3 regions of the Lacticaseibacillus jixiensis genome follow, and region 1 is predicted to be linked to each of the others. Evidence: riboswitches for the same ligand, from Rfam matches in the RefSeq annotation. Region 1 holds a riboswitch; each other region holds the start of a gene.
What was found. Region 1 has a riboswitch for thiamine pyrophosphate ahead of thiW (energy coupling factor transporter S component ThiW). Riboswitches for the same ligand answer to the same signal wherever they lie in the genome.
Positions count from the first base shown of each region.

Region 2: linked by a shared signal. The riboswitch ahead of thiM (hydroxyethylthiazole kinase) and the one ahead of thiW (energy coupling factor transporter S component ThiW) in region 1 are both predicted to bind thiamine pyrophosphate.
Region 3: linked by a shared signal. The riboswitch ahead of thiT (energy-coupled thiamine transporter ThiT) and the one ahead of thiW (energy coupling factor transporter S component ThiW) in region 1 are both predicted to bind thiamine pyrophosphate.

Region 1 covers NZ_BAAFPR010000018.1:45,838-50,381, reverse strand. The annotation lists gene ACGG90_RS10970 (hypothetical protein) at 44-319, opposite strand; gene thiE (thiamine phosphate synthase) at 718-1,350, opposite strand; gene ACGG90_RS10960 (hydroxyethylthiazole kinase) at 1,347-2,189, opposite strand; gene thiW (energy coupling factor transporter S component ThiW) at 2,170-2,700, opposite strand; TPP riboswitch at 2,773-2,864, opposite strand; gene ACGG90_RS10950 (hypothetical protein) at 2,967-3,560, opposite strand; gene ACGG90_RS10945 (hypothetical protein) at 3,622-4,377, opposite strand.
Region 2 covers NZ_BAAFPR010000003.1:193,686-198,229, forward strand. The annotation lists gene ACGG90_RS03275 (Mbeg1-like protein) at 1-773, opposite strand, end outside; TPP riboswitch at 1,197-1,303, shown strand; gene thiM (hydroxyethylthiazole kinase) at 1,713-2,516, shown strand; gene thiD (bifunctional hydroxymethylpyrimidine kinase/phosphomethylpyrimidine kinase) at 2,704-3,519, shown strand; gene cytX (putative hydroxymethylpyrimidine transporter CytX) at 3,509-4,544, shown strand, end outside.
Region 3 covers NZ_BAAFPR010000011.1:10,419-14,962, forward strand. The annotation lists gene cls (cardiolipin synthase) at 1-1,370, shown strand, start outside; TPP riboswitch at 1,423-1,519, shown strand; gene thiT (energy-coupled thiamine transporter ThiT) at 1,563-2,162, shown strand; gene ACGG90_RS08500 (DUF4044 domain-containing protein) at 2,809-2,925, opposite strand; gene ACGG90_RS08505 (hypothetical protein) at 3,051-3,377, shown strand; gene mraZ (division/cell wall cluster transcriptional repressor MraZ) at 3,550-3,981, shown strand; gene rsmH (16S rRNA (cytosine(1402)-N(4))-methyltransferase RsmH) at 3,985-4,544, shown strand, end outside.

The DNA of each region.
Region 1 (4,544 bases):
TAAAAAAAGAACCCTCCATCAATTAAGATGAAGGGTTGATAGGTTAGTCCGTGTACCACATATCTTCGTCACAGTAATCAGGTATCACCGTATTACCAAGTGTGCTAAGCCATTGCCTCCATTCACGCATAGCCGAGATGACAATAGCTAGTTGCTGTTTGCGAGACTTACTTTTTGTGGTTTCCCAGTCGCTGTGCAACTGAGCAATGATCTGCCAAGGAAATTGCACCCAATCATAGCCGAGAATCTCTAGTGAGACATTCATGGCAACCCGATAATTGTTGAAGACCTTTTGTCTAAATTCCTGATCTGCTTGCATGAGAACACACTCCTTTAATGTTTGATGGCAAGACGTTTCTATGTCTTGCCGTACGGCCAGGAGCGGAGCGACAAGGGCTATATCTGACTGTAAAAAAGACCGGCCAGCGAGTTCACTGGCCGGCGTAGCGCCGAATTTTTAGGATCTTTTGTGGGGCAAAAGTGGGGCAAAATCGAGCAAGAATGCCGTTATATCAACGTTTATAGCACCCATACTAATCCTGTACTCTCCTTATTTTAGTTCCGATTTGCTACTGATTAGCTCCGAAATGCCCATATGAAGGCATTTCGGAGTTTTTGTTTTTGCCCGAAATATGCCGTTTGGGGGCAAAAGTGGGGCAAGCAAAATCCCCCAACCGAGCGTATTTGGTTGGGGGATTTGTTTGCTTAGCGCCCAGGTTAGAAGCTGATCGCATCAACTTGATCGCACAATTGCCGAACCATCTGTCCGACATCTTCGGCTTGCATGATTTCACTGACGATCGCTACCCCAGCCACACCAGTGTGTTGGAAGTTGGCCAGATTATGGGCCTTGATGCCGCCAATCGCGACGATCGGAATGGCAACTTCGTGAGCAATCGCCGTCAGAGTAGAAAGCGTTGTGCGAATCGCGTGGGCTTTGGTTTGGGTCGGGTAAATCGCACCGACGCCGAGGTAGTCAGCGCCATCTGCCGCAGCTTGCTTGGCAGCGGCAACGGTTTTGCTGGAGACGCCTAAGATTTTATCCGGGCCTAATAATTGGCGGGTGACGGCAACAGGCAGCTCATCATCGCCGATATGGACCCCGGCGGCATCAACAGCCAAGCAGACATCAACGCGATCATCGATGATCAACGGCAGCTGGTAGCGATCCGTGATGGCCTTGACTTGCAAGGCCAAGGCATAGTAGGCTCGCGAGCTCAGGTTTTTCTCCCGCAGCTGGACCATGGTCACGCCATTGGCACAAGCAGCTTCAACCTTAGCCAGAAAATCAGCAGTGGAATCTTGATAGCGATTCGTCACCAGATATAATTTCAGATTACTTGGATTCATAGGGATGCTCCTTTGATATTAGCTGTCCAATCCGAGTTGCAGCCTAATAATGACAGCTGGTCGATAACATGCAAACGAAACGTGGCCAGCCCGGCTTGCAGTGCCATGGCCTGCGCCGCTTCGCCGCAACAGTTGAAGTAACTGACCGCCAAGCAGGTGGCCGCAAACGACTCGATGCCATTGCCTAAATTAGCGGCGATTAAAGCCCCGACAATGTCGCCGGTACCAGTGAAGCGGTCGAGTTGCGAAACGCCATTGTCAAGGCGCCAAGCGTATGTCGCAGAAACCACCAGATCAGTTGGTCCAGTCGCCAAGAAAATCGTATGCGGATAACGTTTGCTGAACGCACGCAGGTGATCGGCCAGTTCTGTTAGTGCCAATGCTGCGCTGTCAGCTTGATGATTGTCGACACCGCGTGCACGACTGGGCAAACCGACCAGATGTCGCATTTCGCCTAAGTTGCCTTTGACAACAGTGGGGGCATCGGCTAATAACTGTTGGCCTAAGGCAGCGCGAATGGAGCTGGCGCCGATGCCGACCAAATCGATTACAACTGGTTGCCGGTGTGCTTTTGCAGTGGTGCTGGCCAAGCGAATGCTGGCTTCGCGAGCAGCCGATAAGTGTCCTAAGTTTAACAACACGGCATCGCTTTGGGCCATAAAATCAGCCAATTCACGAGGATCATCGGCCATGACCGGTTTGGCATTAACGGCTAATAAGGCATTGGCAACGATTTCCACAGAGATCTCGTTGGTCAAACACTGCACCAATGGGGGCGTGGTAAACGGCAACGATTGCTTGAAGACGGCTGGAAATTGTTCAATCAGTGACTTTGGCATGGACGACTCCTTTGAAGATCCGCTGCAGCTTTGCCGTCATCCCTAAGCGGTCAAGTTGATACAACACGACTAAGCCGATGATCGATCCGGAAATCGACCCGCCAAAAAACCGCGGCGTGTAGACAAACCAATACAAGGCTTGGGTACTGCCGGTGAACCAAACCATCACGGGAAATGATGCCAGCGACCCGATCAAGCCGGTGCCGATGATTTCACCGATCGCAGCCCCCCAATTGTGCTTGGCTAAGCGATAACCCCAACTGGCCAATACCGCGCCAAACACCGCCCCAGTCAAGGCCAATGGGGGGATGCCCATCAAGCCCATGCGGATGATGCCGCAGATCAAAGCCATTAACGTCGCATACAGCGGCCCCATGATTGCCGCAGCCAAGACATTCATCACGCTGGACATTGGCGCCATGCCTTCGATACGAAACAGTGGCGACAACACGACGTCTAAGGCGATCATCATCGCCAGAATTGCCAGACGCTGTACATTTGATTTTCCCATACAAAAAAACCTCCACTTTCTCTGAATCGAGTAACTGGAGGCACACTGAAGATACAAGAAAACACCGCACGTCACGTGCAGATGTGATCTACCTACGCCAGCATTACCTGGATCAGGTTCGATGGGTATAATCTCAGCCTTGTACAGCACCCCAGATACACGTATTCAATTGGTTCGAGTGTAACAGGTGACAAGACAAAATGCAAACAGTTATGCAATCGCATGAACTAAACTTGTGATCAGCAAATCCGAGAGCTGCAACCGGATTATCGATAGATATCTGTTACGGTTTTCGTGATTTTATCCCATGATGCCAGTGAATCTTGAGTTTGCATCGAGCCATATTGAGCAACGACTTCGTATTGGTTTCCAGACTTAGGGATAACGGTATACACGTTGAGCCCCTTAGCCCCACCATATGTATCAATCACGAATGAGCCATCGCTTTGAACGCCCATTGTGTTGTTTACCAATTTTTGATCCGCAATTTGACTCTCGTCGAAGGTTTTATCTGCTTCCCAAATGATGGTTTCGACAGTTTCGAAATCACGACTTGTTAGCGGCTTGATCGTTGCTTGAGTACTAGAGGCAGCGGCACTTGAACTTGCCGCAGCGCTGGATGCAGCAGCTCGGGATTCGGCGTCGGCCTTTGCTTTGGAACTTGCCGCAGCTTCTGAGACAGCTTTGGCTTTGGATTCAGATGAGGCTTTTTGCTTTGAAGCTGATTCAGCTTTTGCGCGGGAGACAGAGGCCGATTTGTCTTTGGAACTGTTTGAGTCTTTTGCTGACGAATTGTTGCCGCAAGCAGACAGTAAGAGTGTGGTCATGGCAATAATGGTAAAGGCGGTTAGCTTTTTCAATGCGATGATCTCCTTGTGAGGTAAGTGTTTAGCCGGTTACTGTATGAATCGAGCTTCAGGATCACCATAGATGCCGACTGTTGTCCTTGGATCTGAGATCCTTGACTTTGCCGTTGGAGCCCAGTTTACCGACTTTATTACCACCGAAATCCCGAGCGTAACCGTCTGAATTAACGACACGGGTACGTCCGCTAGAATCTTTGTAGGTGCCCAAGTCGCCGCCTTTGTGCGCTGTGGGGCCGTATGATGTGCCAGTTGTGACATGCAGACTGAAGTGGTCAAGAATCGAGAAGATGAATCTTGCAATGATGGTGACATATTTGGCGAGGAACATACTGAGGCGCCATAACAATATCGCAAATGCAGCGAAGTACAATACGATCGCTGGAAACAAAACCACCATTGTTCCAACAAAAACAATCAGATAGTTGAGTAAAGGAATCAGGCCCAGTACCAGTGGGATAATGAACAGTTTCCAACGTCCGATGAGAAAGAATGCGCTTAAAGGTGTGAAATATTCCTTGGTCCGCATTAATAGCCAAGCCAGATATCGATTGGATAACCGAGACTTTCTGGCAACATTGGTTTGCGATTGGGCTTGGCGGTTATTGTGAATATGCGTGTAGAGCCGGATGAAGGCGAGAATTTCGCACATGATGACATAAATCGCCACGATATCAAATAGCGTACTTTTGATGATATACATGAATGCTTGAACTTGAGCCGCTTTACCTAGGTGGTCTGGGTGAAACAAAATACCCCAGACCTCGCGGATGTCATTCAAGGTGGTCATTAGAGCGTTGTTTGCAGATAACATGGTGTTCTCCTTTACGATGTGAACGTGGGCAGATCGGTGGGATTCAGCAGGTGCGGTGCCCTAGGCAATACCGATGTCTGATTTTTGCGTACAAAAATACCGGCTGATGTCAGAACGGTTCTTCCTTGGCAATTGCCAAACGTTACAGATATGCAAGTGCATGTCTG
Region 2 (4,544 bases), on a different contig from region 1:
CGGCTGGTGGCGGGCAGATATTCGAAGTCGCGGGCGCGAATCGGCCAAGACAATAAGTCGTGTTGCCGCCAGCCGCGGGCGTTGCTGGTCACCACGCCAAAATCTTGCCCAGGCTCCAAGATCATCCCGACCACCGAAGCTTCCGGCACCAGCTTGAGCAGCTTGGGGTCGTGGTGAAGCTGGCGCAATCCGGGCCCATCGAAGTTGTAGACGTATAGGACATTTTTTTGCAAGGCGGGTTCGGCGTTCACGTAAGCATAGGCGGCCAGCGTCCCACCTTTGGAATGGCCGCCGAGGTAGTAAGTGCCAGGGTGTTGCGTATAAACTGTGGCAAAATACGCCAAAGCTGCTTGTTGCGACGGGATCGCCGCCAGGAACGTCATGTTGAAGTCTTCTTTCCAGTCGACGAAGCTGGCGCGGGTGCCGCGATAACTCACGTAATACAACTGCGGCGCCAGGGCAAAAGTCACCGCCGAGAATTCTTGTTGGCGATCCGCGTCCAAACGTGCCACTGGCGCCAACCACTGCACATTGCGATAGCGCGGGGATGCCGCTGCTGCGGCCAACAGTTGCCGATTGCCTGCTTCTTGCCAGGTGCCTTGCACCAAGCGAGCCTGTGCTTGCGGCGTTAATGAGCCCAGGCGTCCGCTGGTGTGCGGCGTAAAGGCACAATACGCTAGTTGCGCCAAAATCGCTGCATCAACCACGCTTAGCGGCGCTTCGGCAAAAGTGGCAGTGCCATATTCGTGAAGATAATCGATCATCGTGGCCATGTGCGCGGCCCCTTTCCGGTAGTTTCTGCGCATAGTGTACCACGGTTGCTCAGCAATCGGGTAGAACCGGACAGGCATTGCTCCGGCGCACGAGGAAGGCGTCGGCGCAGGCGGTGCGGCCGGCTTCAACCACGCAAAGTACGCGTGTTTTACGCCTAACTTTTGAGCTTTGCACTCGCCTGCGGCTCGCCTTACAAAGCTCAAAAGTTGCCGCGGGTGACATCGAGTAAGCCTCGCAAAAGGCGCGAGTCTCACTTGATGTCACCCGTTTCACGGCCTGACCGACGCCTTCCTCGTGCGCCTGCGCAACGCCTGTTCTCCAGTATTTGGATCAGGATTGTGATTTCTTTGGGAGAGTTCGCCGAAGAATCTAGATGGCGCTTCCAGTACAACTGTGTTATCCTAAAGCCAATTAAATAATTAATTGAACACTAGGGGCGCCGCCAGTAGCGGCCGAGATAAGCATACACTGCTTGGTCCCTTGGAACCTGTAAGTTAGGACTTGCGTAGGGAAGTGTCGTGAACTGTTTTTTTTCAGTAGCGTCGCAAATCCTGCGGCGCTATTTTTTGTGCCCAGAGCGAAGTGGCGCGCACTTAGCCGAGTACGATGGCGTAGCTAAATGTACCCGCATTGCGCCACGCAGCTCGACGAAGAAACCAGAGTGAAGCAGCCCGAACTTAGCGGTGGATATAAGGCGGGATGGCAGTTGGGCGGTTTTGGCCCAATTGACGTCACGACTTATATCACGCCGCGTTGGGCTGCGCAGCTCGACGAAGAAACCAGAGCGAAGCAAAGCGCATTTAGCGGCTGATATAAGATGGGATGACGCAAAGGCGTTCTTTGCCTTGGCGGCGTCACGGCTTATATCACTGCCGCGTTGCTTTGCACAGCTCGACGAAGCCCAGTCACAACAACGTTATCTCAAGGAGGAATGTTTTATGAATACTGAATTGTTAGCCCAATTGCAAACGACCCATCCGTTGGTGGTCAACTACGCCAATTTTGTCACACCCAACTTTGTTGCCAATGGCTTGAATGCCTTGGGTGCATCGCCGATCATGACGTTGGCTGAGGAAGAAGCGGATCAGTTGATGACTGCGGCCAACGCGCTAGTGATCAATATCGGCACCATCAACCACACCGACATGCCGCTGGTGTTGGCCTTGGCCGACGCGGCCAAAGCCCATGCCAAGCCGATCGTGCTTGATCCGGTGGCTGTTGGCGCGACCAGTTATCGCGCCGAAGCGGCAAAAAAGTTGCTGGAAGATTACCCGATCAGTGTGATTCGCGGCAATGCAGGCGAAATCGCGTTTTTGGCAGGCATTGAAGCCAACGCGAAGGGCATTGACGCCGGGGATGCTGCTGCGGCACCGGCTGAATTGGCGCAACATTGCGCGCAGAAGTACGGTTGCACCGTGGTGGTTTCCGGCAAAATCGACGCGATCGCCAGCGGCAATAATTTGGCGACGGTATATAACGAAACACCGTTGTTGCCAGCGGTGGTGGGTTCAGGCGACTTGTTGTCGAGCATCATCGGCGCGTACGCAGGCTTGACCGATGACTACTTTGCCGCTGCTTTAATGGGTGCCGCAACGCTTGGGGTTGCTGGCGAACAGACTGCAGCAAAGTTGGAAGCGACGCAAGGCGGGACTTTTGCGGCCCAGCTGTTGGATACTTTGGCGACATTAGATGTTGAGAAACTCAACACACTGACCCGCTACGAAGCCGCTCGCCGTGCCTAGAAACCAGAGCGGAACAGCCCGAACTTAGCGGGTCAGTTAGCCTAGCCATCGTGCTTGGGATGTACTTTGTCCCGAGTACGATGGCGTAGCTAAATGCACCCGCGTTGGGCTGTGCAGCTCGACGAGAAACCAGAGCAGAGCAAAGCGCACTTAGCGGTGCTCGACGAAACCCAATAAGGAGAACAACATGGACCAATTTCCTCAAGCATTATCGATCGCCGGTTCCGATTCCGGCGGCGGGGCCGGCATGCAAGCTGACCTCAAGACGATTCAATCGCGGCACGTTTTTGCCACCACGGTGTTGGTGGCGATCACTGCGCAAAATACCCTCGGCGTGCAAGATTCGCTGGCTTTGCCAGAAGCAATGATCGATGCGCAATTTGCCAGCTTGGCCGCAGATCTGGCCATCCGCGCTTGCAAAACCGGGATGCTTGCTGACGTGCCCACGGTGCGCGCAGTCGTTCGCAACCTTAAGCGTTACGACTTCGGCCCGCTGACAGTCGATCCGGTGATGATCGCCAAAGGTGGTGCGTCGCTGTTAAGCGAAGATGCCATTGCCGTGGTCCGCGACGAATTATTACCATTGGCGACTTTGGCGACACCGAATTTACCTGAAGCCCAGAAGCTGGCTAACATGACGATCACCACCACTGATGATATGAAAGAAGCAGGGCGGCGCATCCTGGCCACTGGCGCGCAGAACGTCATCATCAAAGGCGGCCACCTTGAAGACAGCGACTCAGCTAGCGACTATGTTTTGTTGGCCAGCGGCGAAGACTTCTGGATGCCGGCCAAGCGCGTTGACACGATCCGCACGCATGGCACCGGCGACACCTTGTCGGCTTGCATCACCGCCGAATTGGCCAAAGGGCGCGACTTGGCAGGCGCCATTCGCACCGGCAAAGCCTATGTAGAAGCGGCGATCAAAGACGGCATCATTGTTGGCCACGGGCATGGGCCGTTGAATCACTGGGCATATCCGGAGGACGCATATGAAAACTAGTCTCAAAGACAACGCATTGTTATGGTTTGGCGCTGCCATCAGTCTGGCGGAAATTCTATCCGGCACCTTGTTTGCACCGCTGGGGCTGGGCATGGGCTTGCTGGCAATCTTGATCGGCCATGTATTAGGCGGCGCGCTGATGTATGGCTGCGGCCGCATCGGGGCGCTGACTGGGCAACCCGCGATGGCGACGATGGGCATTGCGTTTGGTAAACGCGGGGCGCAGTGGTTTGCCGGGCTTAACGTGTTGCAGCTGGTGGGGTGGACCGCGGTGATGGTCCTCACCGGAGCGCAAGCGGCGCAAGTATTCTGGCCGTTGGGGCTGGGCTTTTGGGCGATCGTGATTGGTGCGGTGACTGGCGTGTGGCTGTTGATCGGCTTGGCTGATTTAGGCAAGCTCAACACTGTGGCGATGCTGGCACTGTTATTGGCTGGCGTTTACTTATCGATTCGCTTCGTCGGCCACGCTCAGGTGCATGCCGCCAGCGGCAGTTTGAGTTTCGGTGCGGCGATTGAATTAGCCATTGCCATGCCGCTGTCGTGGCTGCCGCTGATCGCTGATTACACCAGCCAAGCCAAGCAGCCGCTGCAGGCCAACGCCTTAAGCGTCGGCGTCTACAGCATCGGCAGCATGTGGATGTTTGCCATTGGTTTATTAGGCACGGTGTTCACCGGCCAAACCAGCATCGCCGGGTTGATGCAAGGCTTTGGCATGGGCGCCGTGGCGCTGGTGGTGATTGTGTTGTCGACGATCACGACCACGTTCTTGGATGTGTATTCCGCCGGTGTTTCTGCGCAGCTGCTGGTCGGCGGGGTGACCAAGTGGTTGGCCATTGGCGTGACGGTGATCGGCACGGCGATTGCGGTGTTCGTGCCGGAAGCGGCTTATGCAGATTTCTTGTATTGGATCAGCGCGGTATTTGTGCCAATGGCAGTGATCGCCATTGTCGGCTTTGCCTTAGGTCAAAAGGCGACAGCCAGCTTGGATCTGCCGAATATCATCTTGTGGGTGCTGGGCGTGGCGT
Region 3 (4,544 bases), on a different contig from region 1:
TGTTCTATCAACCGCGGGATATCGCGGCAACTTGGGCGTGGTTGTTGGTGTTGATGTTGCTGCCAGGCATCGGCTTGGCCTTGTATTGGATCTTTGGCCGCAAGCTGTCTCATAAACGCTTGAATGCGTTGGCCACTTCGCAGCGCTTGGGCATCGATCGGATGGTCGAAGCGCAACAAGAAGCCATCAGCTTAGGCCACGGCTTGATCGGCCATGGTCAAGCTGCCGGGGTGCCAGAACTTGTGCGCAGCTTGTTGCGCACCGATGCGGCGCTGATCACCACCATGAATGATGTGCAACTGTTGTCGTCGCGGCAGACTTTTACACGCTGCTTGTTTGACGATATCCAACAAGCCGTTGATCATATCCACATCGAAGCCTACACCATTGAGCCGGATCAAACCGGCAAGGCGTTGCGCGATTTACTGATCCAGAAGGTGCAAGCTGGCGTGAAGGTGCGCTTGATGTATGATGCATTTGGCTCGCATCGCTTGAATGCCCGCTTCTGGAAGCCGTTGCGGCAAGCTGGCGGACAAGTGGTGCCGTTTTTTGCGACCAGAATGGCGCGCTTTAACCCGCGGATCAACTTCCGCAATCATCGTAAACTGGCGGTGATCGACGGGCGCATCGGGTACATGGGCGGCTTTGATATCGGCAGCTCGCCTAAGCGGTTGGCCATCACGCGCGACATGCAGCTGCGGGTGATCGGCCAGGCGGTGGCGGTGTTGCAGGCGCGGTTTTTCATGGATTGGAACACCACTGCCAAGGTGCAGAAGGTGCATTTTCAACATAGTTATTTCCCAGATCCTGCCGATCACGGCACCACGACGATGCAAATCGTTTCCAGCGGTCCTGAATTGGCCTATGAAACCTTGAAGTTAGGCTATTTGCGCCTGATCGCCATGGCCAAAAGCAGCGTCTGGATCCAAACGCCGTATTTCGTGCCAGACGACAGCTTAATGGATGCCTTGTTGATCGCCATCAACGCCGGTATCGATGTGCGCATCATGGTGCCGCACCACACCAATCAGCCGATGATGGCCAAGGCCTCGCGGTTTTATTTGGATCGCATCGTGTTAGGCGGCGGGCGCGTGTATGAATACGAGCCGAGTTTCTTGCATGCCAAAACGGTCATCGTCGACGCGCGCATCTTGGCAACAGGCACGGCAAATTTCGATATTCGCAGTTTCAAGTTGAATTTCGAAATCGCTGCGTTCTTGTATGACGCCGACAAGGCCAACCAAGCTCGAGCGTTGTTTAAACAAGACATGCGCGCTGCAACGCTGTGGCAAGCTTCTGACGTGGCCAATCAAAGCCGCATGCAGCGCTTGACGGCAGAGCTGGCTCGGTTATTGGCGCCGATCTTGTAGCTTGTCAGCACAAGTGGTCTATGTTATGATGCATCTGTTATTAATTTAAGAGCCCGTCACAAAGGGGAGCCATTGGCTGAGAGTGGGGAAACCCAGACCCTTCGAACCTGTTCGTTAATACGAGCGTAGGGATTGTGAACGTCGTTTTCATACGACCTTCTTTGTGCAGGCTTGCCAAAGGAGGTTTTTTGTATGCACCAATCGAAGCATTTGCAAGTTGTTCTTGAGGTGGCCATCATGGCTGCTTTTGCCATGGCGCTGGAATATTTGCCGCACAAAACCGGCATCAGCTCTGTGGAAATGGTTTATGGTATGATCCCTGTCACAGTCTTGGCCTTGCGCCGCGGCATGCGCCCAGCGATGGCCGCAGGTTTGACTTGGGGAATTTTGGATCTGTTGTTGCGCGGCATCGGCGAAGGCTCGGTGTTGAACTTGTGGCAAGGGTTCATCGAATTCCCAGTGGCTTTCACTGTGGCTGGCTTGGGCGGTTTGTTCTATGCGCCGTTTCAACGGGCGTTGCACGCTGATGCCCAGCACAAAGCGCTGGGTTACGCGATTGCAGCAGTATTAGTAGGCACTTTCGCCAAGTATTTGTGCCACTTCTACGCTGGTTGGGTGTTCTGGGGTTCCTGGGCGCCAAAAGGGATGCCGGCTTGGCTGTACTCGCTGTACATCAATGGTTTGTCTGGTGTCTTCACCAGCTTGTTGACAGCCGTAGTCGTTGGCGCTTTGGTCACGATTGCCAAGCACCTGTTCTTGCCTAAGCTGCAAGCAGGCTTAGCGCAAAGTTAACTGAAACATTCGCCGCTACTTTCAATCTATGCAGATTGAAGGTAGCGGCGTTTTTGGTGGGACCGGACTAGTGAAGCTGCGCGGCGGGGGCGTCAGCGGTGGGCACAGGCAGTGCGGCCGGCTTCAACCGCGCAGAAATTCGCGCGTTTTACGCCTAAGTTTCGAGCCCCGCATCGCTTCGCTTCACTAGTCCTGCGTTATGTGCAACAAGTTAGATACTGGCTGGCTTGACTGTGGTTGGAATAGGCTGTGAAGTAATGTCAATTGTGGTGATTTGCTGTGTTCTCAACTGAATACTGGATCAATTACCAACCTGAATCCTACTGTGGAGGAAATGGCAACCGGGGGCAGCTGGGGCGGAGGCCAAATGGCGTCAGGGGTGTCGTTGTTCTTAGCACCGCAGCGCAACGCGCGGAGGCGCTTAGAACAAGGCGTGTGTCAGAGATCCACTTTGCGTACGGAGCGCGGCGGAGACGCAAAGTTAGCACAGACTGCGCCCATCCCTCTACTTCGGTCGCCACGCCATTTGGCCGTAGTCCCAGCTGCCCCCGGTTGCCATTTCCGGCCCCATAAGAAAAGCCCCTGCACCACAGCAACAGCTGCAGTCCAAGGACTCGTGTGATATTAACGTTGTTGTGCGTTCTGGTCAGCCTGTAAATACACTCACTGCTGCCAACAGGGAGCCCAGGATGGTCACGATGAGCATTGCCCAAGCTGCAATGTGGGTGATCCACCAGAACTTGGTATGTGGTTCTCGCTTCATGAAGCCGCCTCCTTGCCGATATTCTCTCTTGTAGTGTACACGCCTTAAGAGCGGTTGTCTATTGCAGGCTTTTCAAGCGAGCATTTAGCAGGTACACTGAACTTATCAAACAGGAGGTGGGGCAGATGCGGCTGCTTTGGATCATACTGCCAGTAAGCTTGTGGCTGATTTTGCTGGTGCTGGTCGCCAAAGTGCATTACCAGCGAAATTTATTCTATACATTCATGAGCATCGTGTCATTAGTGGCAATTTGGCAGCTGACACAGCGCAGTTTGACCAATTATTTGTGGGTGGTGTTATTTTCCGCCGTTATTGTTGCGATGTTGACGGCGTTCTTACAGCTGGCTCAGCTAGGCGACTTGTTATTTCACCGCTATTTCCACCAACTGGCCCGCATCATGGTCCTGGCCACCACTTGCTGGTGGCTGGGTGCGATTTATTTGACAAAATAGGGCGGACGCCCCACAGCCGCCCACCTGCAATAAACCCTGTCAACCACGGCGTTGGCGGGGTTATTTTGTTACAAATATTAAGAATTCGAATGAGCATGATGGAATAATGGTGAGATTGTGGTGGAACGTGGGGGATTGTGGTAGACTAAAATCAACGTTGGGAGGCGAAGCCATGCTGATGGGCGAGTTTCATCACACGATCGATGCCAAAGGGCGCTTGATCATCCCGGCCAAGTTCCGAGAGGTCCTTGGCCCGGCATTTGTGTTGACTCGCGGCATGGATGGTTGCTTATTCGGCTACCCCGCCGACCAATGGCAGAAATTGCAAGATAAATTAGCGACGTTACCGCTTACCAAGAAAAGTGCGCGGACCTTCTCGCGGATGCTGCTGGCAGGAGCGAGTGAATGCGAACTCGACAAACAAGGCCGCATCAACTTGCCCAACAACTTGATCGCCCATGCGGCATTGACCAAAGATTGTGTGTTGATCGGCGTGTCCAGCCGCATTGAGATCTGGAGCGCTGAACGCTGGGCTGCTTATGCAACTGATGCTGAAGACGACTTCGACAATATTGCCGAAAATCTAATCGACTTTGGACTGTGACTGATGACAGAATTCACTCATGAAACCGTGCTGCTCAAAGAAGCCACGGCTTATCTCAACGTTAAACCAGACGGGATCTATGTCGACGCCACTTTAGGGCGCGCCGGCCATACCAAAGAGCTGCTTAAGCAGTTGACTAGCGGGCAGTTGTACGCTTTTGATCAGGATCAAGAAGCCATTTCTGCAGTGCAGCAAGCCTTAGTGCCATGGCCTGAGAATTTGCATCTGATCCACACCAACTTCCGCAACTTGACCGATGCTTTAGCAGAAGCAGGCGTCACTGGTATCGACGGCGTCTTATACGATCTTGGGGTGAGTTCGCCTCAGTTTGACGATTCTAAGCGCGGTTTCTCCTATCGCTTTGATGCCCCGCTGGACATGCGAATGGATCAAAGCCAGACCTTGACCGCTAAGATCGTGATCAACGACTGGTCGTTCAACGATTTGGTGCGGATCTTCTCGCGTTATGGTGAAGAGAAGTTTGCCAAGTCCATTGCCAGGCAAATCGAAGCGGCCCGCGCTGTGAAGCCGATCGAGACAACTTTTGAATTAGTCGAACTGAT